2 regions of the Peribacillus sp. FSL K6-1552 genome follow, and region 2 is predicted to be linked to the other one. Evidence: riboswitches for the same ligand, from Rfam matches in the RefSeq annotation. Region 2 holds a riboswitch; the other holds the start of a gene.
What was found. Region 2 has a riboswitch for thiamine pyrophosphate ahead of NST21_RS21120 (ABC transporter substrate-binding protein). Riboswitches for the same ligand answer to the same signal wherever they lie in the genome.
Positions count from the first base shown of each region.

Region 1: another riboswitch for thiamine pyrophosphate. It lies ahead of thiC (phosphomethylpyrimidine synthase ThiC); the one in region 2 lies ahead of NST21_RS21120 (ABC transporter substrate-binding protein).

Region 1 is NZ_JBBOST010000001.1:796,598-809,249, reverse strand. Features, by position in the region: gene NST21_RS03875 (spore coat protein) at 1-586, opposite strand, end outside; gene NST21_RS03870 (hypothetical protein) at 979-1,149, opposite strand; gene thiC (phosphomethylpyrimidine synthase ThiC) at 1,172-2,953, opposite strand; TPP riboswitch at 3,087-3,203, opposite strand; gene NST21_RS03860 (HAD family hydrolase) at 3,354-4,142, opposite strand; gene NST21_RS03855 (histidine phosphatase family protein) at 4,323-4,859, opposite strand; gene NST21_RS03850 (PdaC/SigV domain-containing protein) at 4,962-5,858, shown strand; gene NST21_RS03845 (hypothetical protein) at 6,225-6,683, opposite strand; gene NST21_RS03840 (glycerophosphodiester phosphodiesterase) at 7,015-7,914, opposite strand; gene NST21_RS03835 (HAMP domain-containing sensor histidine kinase) at 8,267-9,493, shown strand; gene NST21_RS03825 (TauD/TfdA dioxygenase family protein) at 9,710-9,988, shown strand; gene NST21_RS03820 (DHA2 family efflux MFS transporter permease subunit) at 10,135-11,631, opposite strand; gene clpP (ATP-dependent Clp endopeptidase proteolytic subunit ClpP) at 12,146-12,652, opposite strand, start outside.
Region 2 is NZ_JBBOST010000001.1:4,378,220-4,390,871, forward strand. Features, by position in the region: gene ytfJ (GerW family sporulation protein) at 1-218, opposite strand, end outside; gene NST21_RS21080 (DUF2953 domain-containing protein) at 234-926, opposite strand; gene NST21_RS21085 (RDD family protein) at 1,027-1,569, opposite strand; gene sppA (signal peptide peptidase SppA) at 1,582-2,583, opposite strand; gene NST21_RS21095 (NAD kinase) at 2,788-3,588, shown strand; gene NST21_RS21100 (TatD family hydrolase) at 3,630-4,400, opposite strand; gene NST21_RS21105 (ABC transporter ATP-binding protein) at 4,419-5,162, opposite strand; gene NST21_RS21110 (ABC transporter permease) at 5,146-5,928, opposite strand; gene NST21_RS21115 (thiamine-binding protein) at 5,925-6,209, opposite strand; gene NST21_RS21120 (ABC transporter substrate-binding protein) at 6,221-7,225, opposite strand; TPP riboswitch at 7,357-7,466, opposite strand; gene NST21_RS21125 (protein-glutamine gamma-glutamyltransferase) at 7,684-8,511, shown strand; gene rarD (EamA family transporter RarD) at 8,673-9,602, opposite strand; gene NST21_RS21135 (amidohydrolase) at 9,682-11,283, opposite strand; gene mbcS (acyl-CoA synthetase MbcS) at 11,429-12,652, opposite strand, start outside.

The sequences.
Region 1 (12,652 bases), 3.6 Mb from region 2:
TCAACATTTGTTGCATATCCTGCTGTGCAAGCTGTGGAACTTGGTAGTAATGATGTTTGTTCTGATATATCGAAATCTCATATGCCATTTCAATGCAGTTCGGAATAGAATCTGCAAATACGCGACGCACAACTGGGTTTGTAATTTCAAGTGCAGACATTGCTTTTAAAGAAGCAGCAGACTTCACTGCCCCAAGCATCAAGCCTGAAATGCATTCATCCGTAATTTCCGATATGGATTGCAAAGGTTTCTTTGGCTGAGTTGGTGTCAATCCATATATAAAATCGTTCCCTTGATTCATTTTGTAGCTCTGTGTTCGTTTGGATGGGTCTTGGCCAGATTGAAAGCACTCTAATGAAAGGTTATATTCATCTTGGATGAACTGATATTGACGATCCAGAATGTCCAGTAATTCTTGATCCTGTACATGCTGACGCAAAAGCATATAAGTGTTTAAAGTACCAATCGTTCCCGACAACACTTCATGTACATCAAATACTTCATGACCACCGTGATTCATTTGTGGGGGAATAGCACCCGTTTGCATGTTCTGGTGTACTTGACCTTGTTGATTTTGGTTTTGCATTTTATTTCCCTCCTCGTTTTATCAATGATGCGAACAAGTTTAGTATGTTAAAACCCAACAGGATTATTCAATATAAACTCTTCCATGAAAACTAATAAGCCACGCTCTTCATAATAATTGTATTGTTTTTTTTGACTAACATTATTACTAAGAAATGAAGGACATACTAGGATAAAGGAAAGTACCTGAGGTAACTTATACTTGTAAAAGGAAGAGGGAATATCTTGGGTATCTTTGGGAATTCAAAATCTAATTCGGTGCATACGAAAAATAAGGAAAAAGGATTGTTAGTCCCTCTTCCCCTTCATACTTAATAATCTTAAGGAACATTAAAGTAGCTCTTTAAATTTGCTGATTTTCTTCTTACTAGAATACCCAGGATCCAAAAATCTCTACCATTGCAGACTCTCAATTAAGTGGCACTTTGTGCATTCTTGTATATAATCATTTTTCACAAATTCATGATTACAATTTTCCCGAAAAATACTCAGCTCTTTTTTTAGCTGATCCAGCTGATTTTCCAACTGTTTCATTTCAACTTTAATCTGGATTACTCGATTCATCGAATTCTCCTTTTCGTCCACATTATTGATAGATTTTTCCGTCTGTGTTTCTAAATTCATTCGCTTTTTCTTTCAGGCCTTCATCGATTACAGACTCAAAACCAAGCCCTTTTTCTTTAGCTAAATCACGAATATCTTGTGAGATTCTCATGCTGCAGAATTTAGGACCGCACATTGAACAAAAGTGAGCTGTTTTGGCACCCTCAGCAGGTAGAGTTTCATCATGATATTCAACGGCTCTTTCTGGATCGAGCGATAGATTAAACTGATCTCTCCAACGAAATTCGAACCTTGCTTTTGAAAGGGCATCATCTCGTTTTTGAGCATTAGGATGGCCTTTTGCTAGGTCAGCAGCATGGGCTGCAATTTTATACGTAATAACCCCTATTCGAACATCCTCTTTATTTGGAAGTCCAAGGTGCTCTTTCGGTGTCACATAACAAAGCATCGCAGTTCCAAACCAGCCAATCATGGCAGCCCCAATCGCAGAAGTAATATGATCGTAGCCAGGAGCTATATCAGTTGTCAGGGGTCCCAGTGTATAGAATGGGGCTTCTTGACAGACTTCCAATTGCTTATCCATATTTTCTTTAATCAAATGCATTGGAACGTGACCGGGTCCCTCAACCATAACTTGTACATCATGTTTCCAAGCAATCTTTGTTAGTTCACCCAATGTTTCCAATTCCGCAAATTGCGCTTCATCGTTTGCATCTGCAATAGATCCCGGACGAAGCCCATCTCCTAATGAGAAAGATACATCATATGCTTTCATGATTTCACAGATTTCTTCAAAATGGGTATAGAGGAAGCTTTCTTCATGATGAGCCAGACACCATTGAGCCATAATAGATCCCCCCCGGGAAACAATTCCCGTCATCCGCTTTGCTGTTAATGGGATATATCGCAGAAGCACACCAGCATGTATGGTAAAGTAATCAACACCTTGCTCAGCCTGCTCAATTAAAGTATCCCGAAAAACCTCCCATGTTAAATTTTCAGCGACTCCATCTACTTTTTCAAGCGCTTGATAAATCGGTACTGTTCCAACAGGTACAGGCGAATTTCTAATAATCCATTCACGGGTTGTGTGTATATTTTTTCCGGTAGAGAGATCCATGATGTTATCGGCTCCCCAGCGAGTGGCCCAAGTCATTTTTTCTACTTCATTTTCGATGGATGAACTAACCGCTGAATTCCCAATATTCGCATTTATTTTCACATGAAAATTACGTCCGATAATCATCGGCTCACTTTCAGGATGGTTAATATTAGCCGGTATAATGGCCCGCCCGCTAGCTACTTCATCTCGTACAAACTCAGCGGAAACACTTTCTCTAATCGAAATAAACTCCATTTCTGGGGTAATGATACCTTTACGAGCATAATGGAGTTGGGTTATGTTTCTCCCCTTCTTTGCACGCAAAGGATTTCGTATCAATCCCGGAAAAACTTCTGCTTTGGAATGAGACTCAACTTTTTTATAACCATTATCTTCGGGTTTTATTTCACGCCCCACATACTCTTCAACGTCTTCCCGTTCAAGAACCCAGTTGCGTCTAATAGGGTCAAGACCTTTACGAATATCAATAGAATACTCAGAATCCGTATAGAAACCGCTAGTATCATAAACGCGTAGAGGTAAATTTTCCTCTTCACCAAATGCTCCTGTTGTGGGACTTAGTTTAATTTCACGCATAGGAACTTTTATATCAGGTCTAGACCCCTCTACATAAACTTTTTTACTTCCTGCAAAATTGGACATAATTGAAACGTTCATGTCATTTACTGAATTACTCATGATTTCATTTCTCCTTTTTAAGTTAGATTAAAAAGGACAAAATCCAATCCATTTTCGCACGAAAAAGCCAGGTCTCATATTTAAGACCCGGCTAAAGTTAGTATGACTACAGAAATGACCAAATTAAATGTCATTGAATAGTAGATTCTAACTTCCCCACGCTGGTATGAACCAGATCAGGTCCTGAGGGTTAAGAAGCTTTAACACGCTTCTCTCTCAGCCCAACTTTTATTGGACACCCCTAGTCTGAATAATATTAATTATTACAAGGTAACTATATACCATCCATTTTGGTTTGTAAATAAATTCAAAGACCTATTATTTTAATGCCATGTTTTGAATTAAATAAAATCCCCTCCAAGTTAAGTCTTTTGGAACTTACTACTTGAAGGGGATATATCCGTTATTTATTTAGACTCTCAAGGATAGGAAAAAGCTCCTCTAAATGCATGATTTCATAATTAGGGATAACTTCATTCCGTTCCTTATCATGACGGTTTATCCAAACCGATTTAATGCCTGCACGTGATGCACCAAGGATATCCGTCATTAAATTGTCGCCGACCATTAATACTTCATCCTTATCAAGCTCCATGATTTCTAATGCATGCTCGAAAATAGAAGCATCCGGTTTCCCACGTCCAAACGCGCCGGAAATAACGATTTGATCGAAATAAGGAACTAACTCAGGCGTGATCTCAAGCTTCGTATTTTGAAGCTCAGGCGAACCATTCGTCAGCAATAACAATTTGTACTTCCCTTTTAACTCATCTAACACCTGGAATGTTTCTTCATAAATAAATGGTTTTTTCCGTCTCTCAGCAGGGAAACGTTCTGCTAGCTCAAGACCAAATGCCGGGTCATCTATCCCTAATGCATTCAAGCCTCTTGTCCATGCCTCTTTCCGATAAGCTGGTACAATCTCGGCCATCTTACGGAATTCATCATGATCATCTCGAAAATTACCCCAAAGTCCTTCAAACGGGTTGATACCGATCATTTGCGTAAATTCATATGTATCATAAGAAGAATAAAGCTCACGTGCTTCTTTCCGTACTGCTTCCTCAAACTCGTCAACATTCAAATCATATTTCGCCATAGCCAATTCGCAAGTCGCTATAAAAGCCTCTTTCACACTCTTCTGATCCCAAAGTAACGTATCATCTAAATCAAAAAAAACTGCCTTTACCAAAATGCTCACCCTCTTTTCCCTACCATTGAATTCGAAAAAATTACACTATTACAATAATAAACCACAACCATTAGAAAAAGAATAACTATCGGTAAAATGCCTTCATCTTTCTTTGAAATATCAAAAGGCTTACCCTATTTGCTCATGAAAACTTAAAAAAGTTCACATGCGAGTTTTTCCTTATTTTCTTTCGAACACATACAACTTTCCATTACTAGCAATCTTAAACTTTGGACCTGCGAATCCCCGTCGGATCAGCTCTTTCCTCATATATACCATGAGAGCAGCATGACTCACAATCAACACATCCTGCTCTCCTTTTGCGAGAAGCTCGTCCAATACTTTATTGATCCGTTTCTCAGCAATCTTAATCTCCGCTCTCGTCTGCTTGTTAACTACCGAGCAACAGCGAATCCAAATGGCCCAAAGTATGAATGGCAGCTTCACATTCCCGTTAAGAGGTGGAGATGGTATTTCCCGAAGTTCCTCCATCTGATTAACCTCACCAGGATAGATATGCTCAGCCGTCTTCACTGCTCTCGACATATCGCTGCAATAACATCTCTTCCATTCCTCATCGTCCAATAAAGTTGTCCCATAAATAATATCTGCTACATCATAATCCTTAAACCATTGATTCATATCATCCGCCGTCACATATTTTCCAGTTGGGAATTCATGTGCCACCTTAAAGTGTCGTACTAAACCAATTTTCATTTTTTTCTCCTCTTTAACTTTTGAAATAAAAAATTCACTTTCTAATTAATCCACCTACTTATATAATAGATAATGTAAAAATTATACAAAGGTGGTAATTGAATGCTATTCAAGAATTTCACTAAGATTGTCCTTGCTGTCGCATTAACTTTTACATGCATCTCTTTTTTACTGATAAAAATCGACTCAGTCTCAGCAGCCACTACAGAAAATGCCACGGTAAATACGAAGGGTTCCCCTTTAACTGTTAGAAGTGGCCCCAGCACCAGCTATAAAAAAGTAGGATCGTTGGAGAAAGGGAAAGCCGTAACCGTTTATTCGAAAACAAAATCCGGCTGGTCGGAAATTCGGTACAATGGAAAAAAAGCCTATGTATCTACAAAATATTTAAAATTCAGCAATGTGAAGATAACCAAGAAAAAATATAAAAATATCAGTGACTTGTCGTATCCGCAAGTATCAGGACTAAAAAGTAAAGCAGCTCAGGATAAAATTAATCTGGTGTTAACTAAGCATGCCAAGGACGCCTATTCCTCTTATCTACAAGCCAAAAAGGATAGGGAAAAAGATAAAAATGAGGAATGGTGCAAAGAATCCCCATACTCTTGTCAGTATAGTTACAGTATTTCGTATAAAGTGAAATTCAACCAAGATGGAAAGCTAAGCATTCTTATTGACGATTACTACTATAGCGGTGGAGCTCATGGAATGGGATACACAACATCCTATAATTTCAAAGAATCTTCCGGTAAACAGGTGAAAATCAGTGAAATCCTCACATCCAAAGTGAAATATACGAAGGTGCAGAAATATGCTTATGACTACATGAGGAAAAGAGATAGTTTTTATGTAAAAAAACAGAGCGATGTTCCCGTCAATAAGGATTCACAGTTCTATTATACAAACGGGGGGATCTATCTCGTATTCCAAGAATATGAAGTGGCTCCTTATGCTGCTGGCCATCCTGCCGTAAAAATCCCAAGTAAGGTTTATAAATAATTTCGTTGCACAGGAGCTAACTCCTGTGCTTTTTTAGTACCCTTTAATTCAATATATCTAACAAATGATGAAAAATATAGAACCATATTTCACAATCTGATGCGATTTCATGCATACTTACCATCGCATTCAAAAAAGTGGATTTTTTAATAATAGATATTTGATGGGAATATGTTTTTAACCAATGCCGAACTTACTTTTGTCTGATTTAAACATAATTCGAAGAAGCTCTTAGTTAAAGGACGAGAATAAGGAGTGAATAGGGTTAGATGAGGCCGAATACGAAGAAAAGCTAACCAGAACGGATTTAAAATGATCCAAGAATAATAATGAAAATAGAGAAGGCTTTTACCTTCTCTATTTTTTTCACTTCAAAAATTGGAGTTCCGTAATCGTACATATTTTTCTAAATTTATATTTACCGCTCATATCACTAAATTGGTAATTATTCAGTACCTTTTCCAGCTGTCCTTTTAGCTTTTCTTCCGCAATAAATGAATCGACAGTCACTTTCCAATTTTCTTTTCCGATTAGATCATCGAACGGAATAATGTCTAGAACTTCATCATAAATTTGGATGCTCTGATCAATTCCAAAGCTTCCGTATATGCTGCCATTTTCATCAGCAAAAATATGCTCCGATTCCAGATCCTCCACCAACACCTCTAAAAACCCCTTTGACTCAACAGGCTTGATGGCAATCTCTGCTTCAGCCTTTACAGGCCCTAATCTCTTATCAACAATCTCAATCGTTAACTGAACTTGAATAGGCTGATATACTGCCTCAAACCCTTCACACAGTTCAGCTGCCGAATTATATACCATCAGACCTACCTCCCTTTATCAATATTATTATATAATAAATTGCATCATTTTCTTATCAAACAATCTTATTCAAGATCATTTATCGGCCTTTCTTTTTTTAAAGCTCCTATTATACTTCTCTATATCATAATACTATGAAGATCTGACGCGCAAATTGCCGTAGATGTCACACGTACGATAATATCATCCTTCTTCTGAAGTTTCGGATTAGGTTTAAATTCTAAAAAACGAGATACAAAAAAAAGCCCCGAAGAATCGAAGCTTACTTATGGATACCTTTATTTAGTTGATGATTCCTAATAAGCTTATATAAATCTTCTCAATCTATTCTTCATTTACTCATGATCTTATTGTATTTTTCTTTTTTATACTCTTTTATTACCTCATTAAATACATCAGGGTAATTTGTAAACAATCCCGTTGCTCCCCATTCTAAAGCTTTTTTCATATCAGCTCTTTCATTTACTGTATACGGATGAAATTGAAGACCATGATTTCTGACCATTTTCACGTATTGTCCATCTATCTTAGTGAAGTTCGGACCAACTCCAATGGCATATTCCTTAATAGATTCTAATTCTTTATCAGAAATAGTTGCCTGATTCTTATAAGAGAAAAGTTGAACCAGTGGTAACTTTGGATTCATGTCATGAACCTTCAACAGACTTTCTTTGCTGAACGATTGTATAAGTACATTTTTGGTACGTCCCTTTGAATCTACCATCTTATAATCTTTCAGAACCTCTAGAAGTTCTTTTTCCATTCCTGGATATACCTCTGGAGACTTAGTCTCAATATAATAATTTGCCTGTCTGCCAAATTTTTTAAAAACCTCTTCAAGAGTTGGAACCACTAACCCTTTATATTTCGTTTTTGCAAATTGCGGATATTTTTCATTGAACCAAGAGCCGGCATCCAGTTTTTTTATTTCTGCTAGTGTTAAATCTTTCACCAGACCTGTACCATTTGTTGTGCGATCCACCTTTTCATCATGCATCGCTATTAATCTTCCGTCCTTAGTCATCTGGAGATCGATTTCTATGTAGTCACCCTTCATTTGTTCTCCCAATTGATAAGCGGGAATGGTATGTTCAGGAGCATAACCAGAAGCACCGCGATGCGCGATATTCACAATTTTCTTGTCATAAATTGATGAGTTTGAATGATTTTCTTTTGCTGAAGCAGCTGAAGCATCCAACGATGTAGCCTGTAATATAAATCCTACGCTCATAATACATAAACCTAATTTCTTTATACTAGTTTTCAATTTCCCTCTCTCCCTTCTATTCTTACTTTCATTTTAGAAGGGAAATGTAAAGCTACAACTAATATAGTGTAAAGAAACTACACCTCTATAAAAATAAGGAAAGAAACCCATAAAACAGCATACTGATAAAAATCACTTAGTCCGTTTCACCTATATTGAATGCACTATCCAGTTCCTTTAGACTTACTTTACTTAATTTGCTTCCCAACTTAAAGCTTTGTAAAATGAGATATCAAAATCTATGTTTTTTTGATTTACAAAAAACTAGTAAAAGATTACTATTAAAAAAAACAGAATATTAAAATCAAGGGGAATTATGTTAAAAAACTATCAGTATTATCAAAACAAACACCGATTTATACTTAAGGCATTTATGGCAATGATATCCTTTTTACTATTAGTTGGCATTTCTGTATCTCCAATAAGTTGGAAAGCTAATCCTTACGATATGTCTTTACAGGTCATTTTGATATCTGGAATCATTCTTTCTTTGTTATTTTTCGTAAAAAAAGAAACTAATTTATATAAAACCCTGTTCATTTTCTTAATTACTGTTTATTTATATATTAAATTTTGGGTATTCCCAGATACTGCAATTATGTTGTCTTTATTCGCAATAGCACCCTTAATCCCCATTTTTCTCTTTGATAAAATAGGGTTTTATATTGTCGCTTCTTTAAATATCATACTTGGACCTACTTTTATCTTAGTTATTTCGCATACAAATCTTCAGTATACGTACGAGTATGTCGCATTGGATAGTTTTGGTAATACATTGAATTTTATAGCTATACAAATAATATTAGTATTTGTATTTATAGGAACAAACAATAGAATGGAATCCACAAATGCATTTCATAAAGAAATTCAACAAGCTAAACAATTAAATTCAGTCGGTCAGCTAGCCGCTACCATTGCGCATGAAATAAGGAACCCCATTACAGTCGTAAAAGGATTTGCCCAATTATTAGATCAAGAAAAAGAACTGAACGAAACAGAAAAATTTTATGTACAAACCATGCTTACAGAACTTGAATATACACAGGTAATAATCAATGACTATTTATCATTAGCAAAACCACAATCAGGAAATATCCAGGTTATTCATTTGAATCATGAAATTCAGAAAATCTCTGATCTATTAACTAGTTTTGCTAATAATTGTAATGTAGGCTTTCTACTTAAATTTAGCGGAGAACTATACATCAAAATGAATCCGATTGAACTTAAACAAGTTTTAGTTAATATTATTAAAAACGGGATTGAATCAATGAACAATCCCGGATTTATCACTGTAGAAACAGAACAAGAACGAAATATGGCAAGAATAAAAATCACGGATACAGGTATAGGACTTTCTAAGGAACAGCTTAAAATACTAGGCACGCCGTTTTATTCACTTAAAGAAAGAGGTACCGGTATCGGCTTAACTGTTTGCTATAATATCGCCCAAAAATACAAGGGAGAAATTATAGTAAAAAGCCAATTGAATAAAGGAACATCCTTCACTATTTTTTTACCTTTATATAAAGAAAAAGAATAAAAAACAACACCTTCCAGTAACTCCAACAAAACAAAAAAAGGATGACCTCCCATCACGGGCGGTCATCCTTTTCAATTAAGCTTTAAAGCTATCTTGCCATTTCAGTAAATGATTTTCTAAAAAGCGGACAAACGAGTCTGAGATTTTACCAGCGAGAGCAAAAATGATAATACCTACGAAGTCGTTCACGTGCACTCAGAAACTGGGAAAAAGCATTTGTTATTAGGTGGCTTTGCGGGAAGAGTTGAAGGATATACAACAAGTGAATCTGAAAGATTATTAAGTATCTTCGATTCATACGTTACCCGCTTAGAAAATACCGTACGTTGGCAATGGAGCGAAGGGGATGTTGTTATTTGGGATAACTTAGCCACGCAGCATTACGCTATTGCAGACTACGAGAGCCAACAACGCGTTGTTCGCCGTGTCACAGTAGGAAAAGATGTTCCTGTAAATAAAGACAACGAATCCAGTAGACTACTTATTAAGAAATAAAACTTTCTGTCTGAAGTGAAAAGGGACACTCATAAAAAGTGTCCCTTATTCTGGTATTTATATGTCATCTTAAGGCAAGCCCGTTTATAATGAAGGATTTATTGTACCTTGGGAACTAGGTTTGATACTCACTAACTTTGCCTTGTTTATTCAAACTTATGTTTTTTTGATAGACGATTGGTGATGGTATCTTCTTGTGGTGAAGTTCGCCGTATGTAAAAGGCCAGTATGAACGCAACTACGGTTAACCATGTAGCTATCATAAATGCATCATCTACCCCCATTACACTTCCTTGTTTAATGGCCAGTGCCATTTGAGATTTATTTTCTGATGATATGTTTCTTTCAGTTAAAATGCCCTGTACATGTTTCGTTCCCTGATTTGTCATAACTGATACAAAGAATGCCATGCCAACAGCACCTGCAATCATTCTCAACGTATTGACCATTGCTGTTCCATATTTATTTAAGCTAAGTGCCAATTCATTTAATCCAGCTGTGAAGATAGGCATCATCAGTATCGACATACCAAACATTCTAATAGTATATACCCACACCACATAAGAATAAGACGTATCTGTTTCAAGCCGTGTTAAAAGATAGGTTGTAATAATAGTAATAGCAAGTCCGCTTACCGCAAGCCATCTCGCACCAAACCTATCAAACAGCTTACCTGTGATAGGAGACATAATCCCCATTACAATACCTCCAGGCAATAGCATGAGGCCAGATTCCAAGGGAGTAAAGCCACGGATATTCTGCATATAGATTGGCATTAATATCATTCCAGAGAACATACCCATAGTCGCGATGACGTTGATAATCGTAGTTAATGTGAACATCCGATAACGAAAAATTCGAAATTCCAAAATAGGATGCCTTACTGTAAATTGCCTCCAGACAAATAACACTAAACTGATCCCGCCTACAAGGAACATTATAAGGACTTCAAAACTGCCCCATCCCTTAGTACCTCCTGTAGCAAATCCGTATAGAACTCCGCCGAATCCCATGGTGGATAGAATTACACCCATTTTATCGAGTTTGGGACGGCTAGTTTCCCCTACATTTTTAATAATAAAAATTGCAAAAAGAAAGTCTAGAAGTGCAAATGGGAAAATGACAAAAAACAGTACTCTCCAGGAATAGTTTTGTACAATCCATCCTGATAACGTTGGTCCTACGGCTGGAGCAAAATTCATCGCAACTCCAAATATACCCATCGCAAAACCCCGTCTGTTCGGAGGAAATAAAGTGAAAATCACGTTTGTAATCAAAGGGAATAGAATCCCTGCACCTGCTGCTTGAACCACACGTCCGATCAATATGACGGAGAAGGTAGGTGCAATCCCACATAATAAAGTTCCTAAAGCAAAGAGTCCCATCGAAGCAAGATATAATTGCCTTGTATTAAACCTTTCCATCAAGAAAGCTGTGATCGGGATGACAATCCCATTGACCAACAAAAAGATAGTTGTCAGCCAATTAGCTGTTGCAGCCGATATTTCAAAATGATTCATCAATTGAGGCAAGGCGATATTGATTAGAGTCTGATTCAAGAAAGCGACGAGAGCACCAGCCAGCATCACCGCAAACATGGGGCCTGTACGAACTTTAGTGATTGCTGTTTTATCGAGATTCATTCTTACGGCACTTCCTTTGGTTGAGTTATTACATATTGTTACTTCCTACTATTTTTTTCAAGTCTTAATATTCTAATTCGACTTTACTAAGTTAATATGCCTCTCTATCATAAAGGAAATCAACCTATCTTTTCCAATAATACACGTCAGCTAAATTCGTTTAACCTCAATTTACGACTTTTAGATGGTGTTTTTCTTTTTATCAACTCATATTGGCACTATTTTAAAGATATTTCTTTGTTGTTCCCCTTCTAATAACCATACAACCAGACCTTAATTCGTATAATTGTATCTACATTCTTTACGTTTACCACTATGAATGTAATCACCTCAGTGAATAGATAAAAAAAGAGAAACTGCCGATAAATTTATATCGATTGTTTCTCTTCATTCCATATTTCAGCTTATTTTTGTCTGCAACCTCATCCAATACTGATTTTTTTAATTAGGTCTTTTTATAAAACTTTCCACTTAATGGGGGGAAAGTTCAAAATTCAAGTAGCCTTTTTATGAATTAATTCCCCTTAACGATTATCTCATCGATAATACCGTATTCCTTCGCCTCATTTGCGCTTAAAAAATAATCACGATCAGTATCCTTCGCCACCTTTTCGATAGGCTGCCCAGTCCTTTCCGAGATGATCTGATTGATATGGTCCTTCAGTTTCAAAATCCTTCGGGCAGAAATTTCAATTTCCGTAGCTTGCCCCCTTGCCCCTCCAAGAGGTTGATGAAGCATAATTTCACTATTCGGCAAAGCGCACCTTTTTCCTTTCGTACCCGCCAATAAAAGCATTGCCCCGAATGATGCAGCCATACCCGTACATACAGTCCGGATATCAGGTTTAATATATTGCATCGTATCATAAATGGCAAAACCGGCACTAGTCGATCCCCCAGGACTATTTATGAAGATGGTAATTTCTTTATCAGGTGCATCTGCCGCCAAGAATAACAATTGGGCAACCACACTATTGGCTAAATGATCGGTGATTTCTTCCCCAATCATGATGATTCTGTC
Region 2 (12,652 bases):
TTGGAAGCGCCCTGCTGACCTTGCTGGCCTTGATGATTTCCGTCAATCAAAAATTCGCTGCCACCAGCTGCAAACCCAAACCCAACTTTGGATACGGTTAATATGACACTACCATCTGGAGTTTCCACCGGATCTCCGATAATCGTATTCACATCAACCATTTCTTTCAGATTTTCCATTGCCTCTTTCATCAACCCTTGGATCGGATGATCTGACATCTAAATTCCTCCACTCTAAAACGATTGTTTGTTGGAATCACCTGACAGCTTCGCTAATTTCTTAGACTTAAACTTCACTCTTCCGCCTTTCCAGTATCGAAGCAGTTTTATTCCAGTCACCATAGCTTGCCCGATTCTAAATTGTAATATGCAGGAAATTGACGTATTGGCCTGCCTCCTCTGAAAGTCAGGTGTAATTGAATAAGAGGGCATGATTTTAAAATTTAAATAGGTTGTTAATATGCCAATGATGGAACCTTTAAGCGCCCAGCAGCCCCCTGTTAAGACCCCGGTGTGTGCGGCATTTTTAGTACCGACCATACTATGCCAGGCAAATTCTATAACTTGAACTTTGCCTAAGAAATGACGAATGACCCGATGGAAATTGACTATATGTTGAAGCAGTGTCTTCATGTCAGCCAATCCATCCCGAAAATCTTCCGGTGTAATTTTATCTAATCCTTCTTTTTTAGTTTCTTCCTTCATTCCTTTTTCTTTCTTTACTACTATCGCTACCGAGTCATCGTCCTTCTTGATGACAGGTACCTTGAAGGTATAATGAAAAAGTCCATACCATGCTGATGCTTTTATATGAATTATGTCATTTTTATGAACACGTTTGTAGACAAAGTGCACTCTTATTTTCGTAAAAACAAGAAGAAGCAGCACCACAATGATGATAGTCAAAATTAGCAAAAGCCACTTCATACATCCACGCCCTTTCAGCCTATCATTATCGGCTTGGGCAAAAAAAAATAAACCTGCAGAAGCGAAAATTACGCTCTTACAGGTTCATAATTAAAACAAATTATCTTCTAACTAAAACAACACTTGTGTCTGCAAAGACATCATGCAAAGCCTGTTTCTTTGGTAAAAGACCCGCCAACACATAGCCAACCCACGTGACTTTTGAAATATAGCGGCCAATCAGCTCCCTGAACAATACTGTACCCCAAGAAATAGACTCTGTCTCTTCTTTCAATGCCACAACTTTCAGTCCAAAAATCATCTTACCCAACGTCTGGTTTAAGTATTTGGTCATCAATACGAAGTAAATAAAGAATACAATTCCCGTTAAGAAAGCCTCTGCCGAAAACCAAAGATTGTCTGTACCATTATAAAACTTAAAAATAGGATGAATCAAAATCCGGTTTAAGCTCCCGATAATCAACAAATCCGCTAAATATGCCCAAAATCTCAACCAAAAACCAGCAAAGTAAACTACCTTCACTTCGCCATCATCCACGATTGCCTGTGCCGGTAAAAGCTCTTGCTGAACGATTTCTTCTTCTTGCTTTGTATTTAGATTGGATGAATCGATTTGTTCATTGTTTTCATTTCGTTCCGTCATCCTTCAGCCCCCCTATTCCGCATACAAATACATTAAGCGTGGAGAATTTGAAGAGGAAAGGATTTTTGTCAAAACAGCCGTTTCCACATCATTGCCCAACATTTTTTGCGCTCCCATACTGAATAATGAACCGAAACCTGCCTCATCTGTATAACGGATTACTTGCGCGTCTTTTTTACCGATATCCGTTTTCATCGCGGCAATTACATCATCCAAATGGCCGAAATCATCAATTAAATGGTTTTCTTTCGCCTGACGTCCATCATAAATCCGGCCATCAGCAATTTTACGTACTTCCTTCTCTGTCATACCGCGCCCGTCGGCAATGATTTTAACAAATTGATCATAAGAATTATCAATCATATTTTGGAGGATTTCGCGTTCTTCATCAGTCATTTCCCGAGACGGACTCATAATATCTTTGTGTGGACCGCTTTTGATTGTTTCAAACTCAACTCCATACTTTTTAGCTAGTTTCTCGTAATTATACCCATGCATAATGACTCCAAGTGAACCCGTCATTGTTTCTGGGCTAGCATAAATCTTATCAGCTGGAGCAGAAATATAATATCCGCCAGAAGCTGCCATTGAACCCATAGAAACATAAACTGGTTTTTTCACCTTTTTAATATCAAGGATCTTATCATAAATCTCAGCACTTTCCACAACACCGCCGCCAGGAGAATTTACACGCAAGATAATTCCTTTAATATCGTCATTTTCTTCAGCCATTTTCAACTTATCCATGAAGGCTCTGTGATTATATGTTGCTGAACTAAGTAATGAAGCTTCTCCAGTATCTTGGATTGTACCTTCTACATCAAATACCGCAATAACATTTGAGAAATCTTCGCCTTCTATAACTTCTTCGTAAAACTCGCTGTCGGAAGCAAATAATTCATCAATAATATTTTCCGTATCAGCTGTAAATACAGTCGTTGCCGTCCCTACAACAATAGAGACAAAAAATAAAACGGCTGCGATTCCAAGTGCTGCCCAACGCTTTCCATTCATCTGTGTTCCCCCTTAAATATATATATCCTTCTTACCATACGAACTGCATACAAAAATGTTTCAATCCATGATAAACTAAGACATATAAAATTGTAGCAAATAATCCTCTAATTGGAAATGAGAAGGTACACTTTGTAATATCGGCTTTCCCTTATACAGAAAAAAGAAAGCCCTTTCATCACTATGCATACTAGGGGGATCATGATGAACACTCGAAAGAATATTTATTTTTTCCACGCTTCAAATGCAGAGATGCTGAACAAGGTCGAACGTCTAACGGAGTTGGCAAAGCAATATTCGTATGAAATCGTCCAAGACTTCACAAAAGCCAACATTATCGTAAGTATTGGTGATGACGGCACCTTTTTGCAGGCAGTCCGTAAAACCGGATTCAGAGAAGATTGTTTATATGCTGGCGTTTCCACCACAGGAAATTTGAATATGTATTGTGATTTCCACCTAGAAGATACAAACAAAATGATTGATGCCATGACTAGAGAGCAAATCGAGGTGCGCAAATACCCAACTATTGATATTCAACTAGATGACCAACCTTCCTTTTATGCCCTCAACGAACTCAGTATCCGCACTTCTATCATCAAAACGTTCATCATGGATATTTTCATTGATCAAATCCATTTTGAAACCTTCCGTGGGGACGGAATCATTATAGCGACACCGACCGGAAGCACAGCCTATAATAAATCGGTCAATGGGGCCGTTGTGGACCCGCTTCTCCCATGCTTTCAGGTAAGCGAGCTCGCTTCAATCAATAACAATACCTATCGGACCTTGGGTTCTTCATTCATCCTAAGCGGCGATAAAACATTGACTGTTCACCTTGAACAAAACGGGCCAAGCTATCCAATCATTGGCTTGGACAATGAAGCCTTGAGCATTAGTTATGTCGAAAAGGTTAAGGTCCGATTAAGCGGTAAAGTCATCAAAACCGTTAAGCTGAAAGACAACTCCTTTTGGGAAAAAGTAAAACGGACTTTTTTATAAAACTTCCTAAAAAGGTACCAGATATAATATCTGGTACCTTTTTATATATGATAAAAATCTTTGGTATTTTGATAAAGGGTTTGATATACAATCTCAATTGGTAAGTTTTTAATTGAAGCAATTTGACGTGCACTGTCATGCATCATGCCCGGATGGGTCCATTCCTCTTTGAAAACCCCTTCAAACGGCCATGGGCCATCCGTTTCAAGCATCATCTGCTTAAGCGGATAAACCGAAACTAACTCCTGTATTTCTTCTTCGTAACAAACATCAGGTGTGATGGAAATGTGGTACCCGTTTTTGACCATTCTTTCTACTGTCTGGATATCCCCTTTAAACCAATGAAAATGGGCCTTTGTAATTTGATTTTTCTCTAATAGGTCGCAAACAACAGGCGCATCATCATAGACCGCATGAAGAATAACTGGTTTTTCAAACTCTTTCGCAAAAGCAAGGAACCTATCAAGTATCTCTATGTACTCTGACGTATCTATACTGGGATTTTCTTGCCTTAAGTAATATGGCAGCCCTACCTCACCTACAGCAAACATATTGTGCCTATGTTCCCGCATCCAACTCAATAAATCATTCACTTCTTCTTCACTTGGGATGGACTGCTCAGGATGAAAACCAAAGGCAGGCTTAATACGTGAATCTTTGATGGAAAGCTGATAATTTTTTATGGACGAGGTCAAATTCATGGAAACAGATAGCAAGGATTCCACTTGTGCCTTTTCCATATCAGTGAGAATCTGCTTCTGCTTACTTTCATCATACCTATCCAAATGGATATGGCTGTCGATGATTTTCATTTTATATTGCCTCCTAACTTAAGTAGTAAAAGTTGGCTTTAGTGCGGCATATAATTCTCTCTTCAAATTGAAAAATTCATCACTAAGAAGCTGTTCCTCACTTCTTGGCCTTGGAAATGGAACTACAACTTCTTTGATGACAGTTGCTGGTTTTGCTGATAACACGTATATTCTATCGGAAAGGAAAACCGCTTCATCAATGCTATGCGTAACAAAAAGCACCGACCTCCGATTTTCTTCCCAAACAGACATCAGCCATTTTTGCATTTGCAATCTTGTCAGTTCATCCAAGGCAGAAAAGGGTTCGTCCAGGCACATCAATTCCTGTGGACTTAAAATACTTCGAATAAACGCAGCTCTTTGCTTCATGCCGCCAGATAATTCGTGTGGATATGCTTTCTCGTACTCTTCTAATCCGGCTTTCATCAATAGAGCTTTTGCCATTTCTTTATCTTTAACACCCGAAAGTTCGCTTCCTAGCAAAACATTTTCTAATACCGTTCTCCAAGGTAAAAGGGATGGCTGCTGAGGCATATAGCTTATATGACCCTTTAAGCCATTTATTTTTTTACTGTCCAGTGAAATGATGCCATGATGCGGCTTCAAAATGCCCCCGATTAGGTGAAACAATGTACTTTTACCACTGCCAGATGGCCCAAGGATGGTTACAAACTCTCCATCATCCACATAGAAATTTATATTATCTAAAATATTCTGTTTACCATCAAAAGAATAGGAGACATCTTTAATTTGCAGCTTCATCCTTTTCACCCTCCTTTCTCTTCCATGAAACAAAGTATTTTTCAAGTATGGTAATGATTCCAAAAAAGAGAAGACTCAGTCCCATAATGATAAAAATGGCAACAAACACCCGATCTGTCCTAAATGAAGAAGATGCGAGCGTCATATAAACACCTATCCCCGATTTAGCCCCAAGCCACTCCGAAATAACCGCCCCCATTACACTGTAAGTGGCCGAAATTTTCAGTCCGGAGAAAATGAACGGAATCGAGTGAGGAAGTTCTAGCTTCCAAAATAGTTGCATTTTCCCTGCTCCCATCATCTTGAAATAATGCTTAAGTTCATAAGGAGTCTGGCGAAAACCGTCCAATGAAGCAACAGCGAGAGGGAAAAAACATACGAGAGAAATCACAATCAGCTTCGGCAGCATACCAAAGCCAAACCAGATGACTAGAAGCGGCGCCAAAACGATGATAGGAATATTTTGTGATAGAATGAGAAGCGGATAAACCGCATCTTTTACACCAGGAAAAAGGTGTAAGAGAGCAGCAATTACTAAGCCAATACAGCTTCCAATAAAAAAACCAGATAATGCAAGGTTAGTAGTTGATATAAGGTGTCCAAAAAGGCTATGAAACGACTCTATTCCCTCGATAAAAATGGCTGATGGAGCAGGAAGTAGCCATTTTTCAACCTTTAATAAGCCTGTTGCTAACTCCCACACTATTAGCAACAATAATAAAAGAAAGAAGGGAGCCCCCTTCTTCCAAATCTTTCTTCCGCTCATGGCCGATATTTCTCCGTTAACGTATCCATCGTGATTCCGCTAGGCTGGTACAATATTTTCACTTGGGAAATGACATTCGGCGAACCTATTTCAATCATTCTTACATTCATTTTTTCTATAACGGCCAGAAGCACAGAAAGCTCACCTTCCATTGTTGTTTCAAGCGGGTGCACCTCGTACTTGACACCTGATTCATCGATGATTTTGATCGCTTCATCGACTAAGGGGATGACATTTTCCCCTTTAGGAATAATTTGTATACTAATTAATGAGTTTGCCATTGTAGTTCCTCCTATTGTGGTAAAAATTCATTGGTAAATGCTTTCTCAGGATCGAAATCACCTTCAAGAAGATTATTTTCAGTCATCCACTCACTATAATTCTTCCAAATTTCAAGCTTTTGTTCACCCCATCTAGGAGCATCATCCTGATACTTAGATGCAAGCCACTTCTGGCTTTTCTTCACTAGCTTTTTATCTAGATCTGGTGCAGCCTTGATTAAAATGTCTGCTGCATCATCAGGATTCTTAATCGCAAACTGGTACCCTTTCGAAGTTGCCTCTACGAACGCTTTAACAGTATCTGGATCCTCTTTAATCATCTTTTCATTTGTGGTCAAAACAGGCGTATAGTAATCGAGCTTATCTGAGTAATCAGTTAAGTAAACCATATTCAGCTTTTCATTTCGCAATTCAGCCTCAATACCTGTCCATCCATAATAAATCCAAGCGAAATCAATATCTCTTTTCACTGAAGTGAAAAAATCCGAGTCGCCTGTATTTACTATTTCCACTTTATTTACATCCGCATTGTCTTTTGTCATGAGAGATTCGATGATAGCCTTTTCAACTGGAGACCCCCAGCCACCATACGTTTTCCCTTCAAAATCCTTAGGCGTTTTAATATTTTTAGCCACAGGAGAAGCGAATCCTGAGGTATTATGCTGGATGACAGCCGCTAACGAAACAATCGGCACGCCTTGCACGCGAGCCTGTGTAATGCCCTCCTGGTAGCTCACGCCAAATTCTGATTTCCCTGAAGCCACAAGCTTATCAGCTCCTGCCTCACCTGGCATGATAATTTCTACATCCAGGCCTTGTTCTTTAAAATACCCTTTTTCCTTCGCTACATACAATCCTGTATGGTTTGTATTCGGTGTCCAATCGAGAACAACCGAAACCTTTTTTAATTCTTTATTGTCTTCATTTTTACCTGCTTCTTCCTTTTCAGTAGTGCCGCCAGCACCACATCCAGCTAAAAGGAATAACAAAGTTAACAGTGGCAATAATTTATTCACTATTTTTCCTCCTACACATTATATAAGGTCCATATGCCGAAACTTTATTGGGTGCCAGTCCCCATCCAAATAATAGATTAAAAAACAAAAACGCCCGAGGATGAATTCGGACGTTAACATACAAAACAGAAAGTCAGTCATAATATGTTCCCTCCGCTGGCATCATCCAGATCAGGTTCAAAGAGTCAGCATCTTAAGGACGCAATCTCAGCCAGCAATACCGGCTCCCCTACATTTCTTGCACATATGAACTTTTCTCTCTCATTATATCAATTCATACAGAAAAGGGAATACTAATTTGCTTCTTCTAACGATTGGCCATTCTGATCATCCTCAGTAATAGGAATAAAATTTGATCAGTATTGTTCAGCAACTCATATAATAATTATTACACTGTAATAGTTCTTGAACCACTTGAATTAATCATTTAATTTTGTGACCAAGAGGTGGATATGATTATGATAAAGATTAATCAAAAATGGATAGATGTCAGTCAAATCCAACCAGGTATAATATCTGAAAAAGCATTAGAAATTCTCCAATTAATGTGGAGATATCCGAATATTTTTGTATATAAGACAATGGAAGATCTTAAATTCGATATAGAGATGAGGCTGCAAGTCAATAAAGCTGCTGTTTCGTTAGATAAGAGTAATCCTGAATTTACAATACTCGAGGATTCTGTATGCAATGAACAATATTGGCGACTTACAAAAGATGGAGCATTTGAGCTTAAGCCAAGGGTCCCCCCCCATCTGGCACTTGAGGATATTTTCATAAACGGAAGTCTTTACGCTTTCGAATGCGGGACAGCGATAGTCATTGTTTTTTTAAAAGCTGTTTTAGATACGGTTGGTCCTAAGAATTTTGACCGTCTTTTTTCAGGCCTTACTCTATATGACTGGCACTATCCGCAGAATTTGATTCTTCGATTTCATGAAGGGAAAGATTATGTACCAGGCGACTGTGTTTACTTCAAAAACCCAGATTACGACCCGAGCACTCCAGAATGGCAAGGGGAAAATGCGATATTCCTTGGAGAAAACCTCTTTTATGGCCATGGGATTGGGATTACCAATCAGCAAGGAATCATCGATGAATTAAATAGCAATAGAAAGTGGAATGCCATCATTTCAGCGTTCCTAACAAAGCATATTATAAGCATAAATAGTTCCCACTATAGTCAATTCAAGCCAAATATCCCCCGTAATAACCCCGTGTCACTTCATGACTGCCTATCCAATATAATTGTTTCTGAAATAGGCTCGAAAACCTTTCTAGCGTAGGATTAACAGTTTCTCTTATTAAAGATATAGATTTAAAATCTCTTTTAGTTTATTTTAATAGCTTGTGAAACTCGACACTCACTAACAATTTTTTTCAGGGTGACGTGTATCACTATAAAAAAAACGCTTGGGAAATGGATTTCCTCAAGCGTTTTTTCTTTTTATGCACCAAAGTTTCTTTTTTCTTTAAACCTACGTGTCCCTGCCTTCCCCCATTTTGTAATGGAAAGCGTATAAACCACCAAGGCAGACCAAATGAATAAAAAGGCTAAAAGATGTGCTTTTGTAAAACTTTCATGATAGACAAATACCCCGATTAACAAGGTTAAGGTTGGAGCAATATACTGAAAAATGCCAAGCATCGATAACGGTATCTTTTCTGCCCCTTTTGCAAAATATAATAGCGGTAGAGCCGTGGCAATCCCACCGCCAACTAACAGCAAGCTTGTGCTCCCTGAGGTTAAAAATTGTGATTCGGATTGGAACATCAAATATATCAAGTAACCTAGAGCAAGAGGGGTTACCATCATCGTTTCGAGTGTCAGTCCGATTGCTGATTCTGCCTTTATCATTTTTTTTGCCAGACCGTATAACCCAAATGTCATGGCTAAAACTAGAGAGACCCAGGGGATCGTACCGAAATGAATACCAAGTATCAATACACCGATTCCTGCGAGCAGGAACGACACAATCTGTGCCCCGCTCAATTTTTCCTTTAAGACTATTACTCCCAACAAAACACTGACTAGCGGATTGATATAATAGCCGAGGCTCGTGTCGAGAATCCGGCCCGAATTAACAGCCCAGATGAACACTCCCCAATTAGCTGTAACAAGCAGTGATGCCGTAAGCAATGCCGCGAATAATTTGGGATTTCCCATTATGTTTTTGACATAATCAAGAAATGCTCCCCATTTTTTCATAAACATCAATAAAACAAGCATGAAGACGAAAGACCATAACACCCGCTGAGCTAAAATCTCTATTGCACCAACTCCCTGAAGGAACTTCCAGTAAATTGGTACGACTCCCCACATTAAATAAGAAAGGGCGGCATATATCGCCCCTTCTTTTTGTTCATTTATTTTCATAACCTGCCTTCTTTCTAATTACATTCCTTTATCGAAATCCTATTAATATTTTGCTTACCTATTTCATGTTTTGCAACTGTTATTTTTTATCATACATTATTCGGTCGTCAATGACCGTCATGACCGCTTCAACTTTCAGAAGATCATCTGGCTCTATAGCTAAGACATCCCGGTTAAACACGGTAAAATCGGCGTCGTATCCCTTAATGATCTGACCACGCCGGTTTTCAAGACCAATCGCAGCCGCACTGCCTTTTGTATAAAGCGCGAAAGCGTCATAAACAGAAAGCCTTTCATCCATGCCGTACACTGTTTCATCATCACTGTTAATCTTTTTCCTTGTAACAGCTGCATGAATCCCCAAAATTGGATTTAATGGTTCAATCGGTGCATCTGACCCTCCCGCACAAATGATCCCCAGCTTCAAATACGTTTTCCAGGCATAAGAGGATTCCAATAATTTTGCTGAAACCTTTTCTTCGACCCATGGAAAATCGGACGGTACGAAACCTGGTTGAATATCAAAGATGACCGGTAGTTTTGCGGCACGCTCCAAGAGTTCTGGGCGAACAATCTGTGCATGTATAAGCCGGTCCCGAAGACCCTTTTTAGGTGGAAAAGCTTCAATCGCATTCAGGACATAATCAAATGCGAGATCACCAATGGCATGAACAGCAATCGGCATATCAGCCTGCCTTGCTTTTTGCACCAATTCCTGCAGTTCCTTTTCAGTGAAAATAGCCACACCATTCGTATCCTTTTGATCTTCATAAGGCTCACTCAACAGGGCCGTACGTCCTCCTAATGAGCCATCGGTAAATATCTTCATACTATCGAATTTAATATATCGGGTGCCTCCTTGATACCGCCCACCGGATGCCAGCATCTCTTCAAATGCTTGGTGATGAACGAGCAAATTGGCACGAAAGGTCATGTTTCGGCCCTCAATGACCGATTTAAACGCCTGATAAGTCGGCATGAAGCCATTGTAGTAAAAAAGATCCTCTGTATGCCCACCAGTCAAACCAAGCTTATATGCGTCTTGTATGGCCTCTGTAAGCGCGTTTTCGATATAGCCCTGGTCAATGCCGGGAAGACGGTCTAACACAAGGTTCTGGGCCTGATTTTCTTTAAACAAACCATTTAGACGTCCATCGGGATAACGGCAGATTACTCCTCCTGACGGTTCTTCTATTTCTTCTGTAATCCCTGCTTCTAAAAGGGCACGAGAATTAACGACCAGGGCATGACGACATACCCGTTTTAATACGATTGGATGCTCTGTAGATATGGCATCTAGTTCATCTCGTAGAATCAATTCAGAACTAGGCCATTCATTTTCATTCCAGCCCTCAGCAACAATCCACTTTCCAGCCGGTGTTATTTCGCACTTTTTCTTTACGGAACTCATGATGGACTCCCGGCTATTCATCAAAGAAAGGTCTAAACGGAGCAGTCGTTCACCATGCCCGACCAAATGAAGATGACTATCTACTAATCCCGGTAGCATAGTTTGTCCTTTTAAGTCGATTTCCCTGGAAATATTGTCAGCATATTTTTCTTTTATATAGGCAAGCCTGCCGGTATCAACGATCACACCATTGTCAGTGAAGACTGCCTCCACTTGATCTTCTTCTTTTATCATCGTATAAATCGACCCATTGAACCATAACGTTCCCATCACCGTTTTACACTCCTTATTAAATGTTTCGTAATATGCAGTAAGTGTAACATCTCATTTCATGAATTCCCATATTTTTGATTTTGAAAAATCCTCTGTTATTTAAAAAAACGCCAGCCGGAGGGCTGACGGTAATGATTTTGATTTATTTATTAAGAAGTGTCTCTTCTCTTTTCCTTAAATCTACTCGTTTGATTTTGCCGGAGGTCGTTTTAGGAAGTTCTTCTAAAAATTCAATCTTCCTTGGGTATTTATACGGCGCTGTCAATTCTTTTACATGCTTTTGCAGTGTCTTGATTAAGTCTGGGCTGTTCGGATCTATTTCGTCTATTAACACGATGTACGCTTTAACCACATTTCCGCGTATTTCATCAGGACTGGCTATAACAGCACATTCTTTCACATATGGATGTTTAACGAGTGCATCTTCTACTTCAAATGGTCCAATGGTGTATCCAGAGCTGATGATGATATCGTCAGAACGACCTTCAAACCAGAAATAGCCTTCTTCATCCATTTTCGCTTGATCGCCAGTTATATAGTAGTCACCACGGAATTGCTTTGCTGTTCGCTCTGGATCTTTAAAATATTCTTTAAAGAGAGCAGGTGTATTTACATGCACTGCAATATCCCCTACCACACCAGGAGGACAAGGCTTACCGGTATCATCAATGATTTCTACATGGTTGCCCGGAGTTGGTTTGCCCATTGAGCCCAGTTTAATTTCCATGCCTTTTGTTACACCTACCAACAGTGTGTTTTCAGTTTGTCCATATCCATCGCGGACTTCGATATGAAAATGATTTTTAAAAACCTCAAACACTTTTTGGTTTAAAGGTTCCCCCGCTGATACAGCACTATGAAGATCGGATAGATTATAGTCGTCAAGGTTATCCACCTTGGCCATCAGACGGTATTCTGTTGGTGTACAGCATAGCGCATTCACTTTGTAGTCCTGCAGCAACTGTAGATATTTTTTCGCTTCAAACTTTCCGTGATAAGCAAGGCCAGTTGCTCCTGTGCCAAGAACCGCCAAAAACGGACTCCAAATCCATTTTTGCCACCCAGGTCCAGCCGTTGCCCAAACCACATCTCCTTCACTAATGCCCAGCCAGTTTGCTGCAGACGTTTTCAGATGGGCATACGCCCATCCATGTGTGTGGACGACTCCTTTGGGATTTCCTGTTGTTCCGGAAGTATACGATAAGAAGGCCATATCCTCACTCTTTGTAGCTGCCATAGGCAGCTGATCAGATTCCGCGTCAGCAAGCTCATTCAAATCAAGCCAATTCTCCATTTGTTTTCCGATTGAGAATTTAAGAAGATTTTCCGCTCCCTTTACTTCATCAAATTCATGAGTGTATTCATG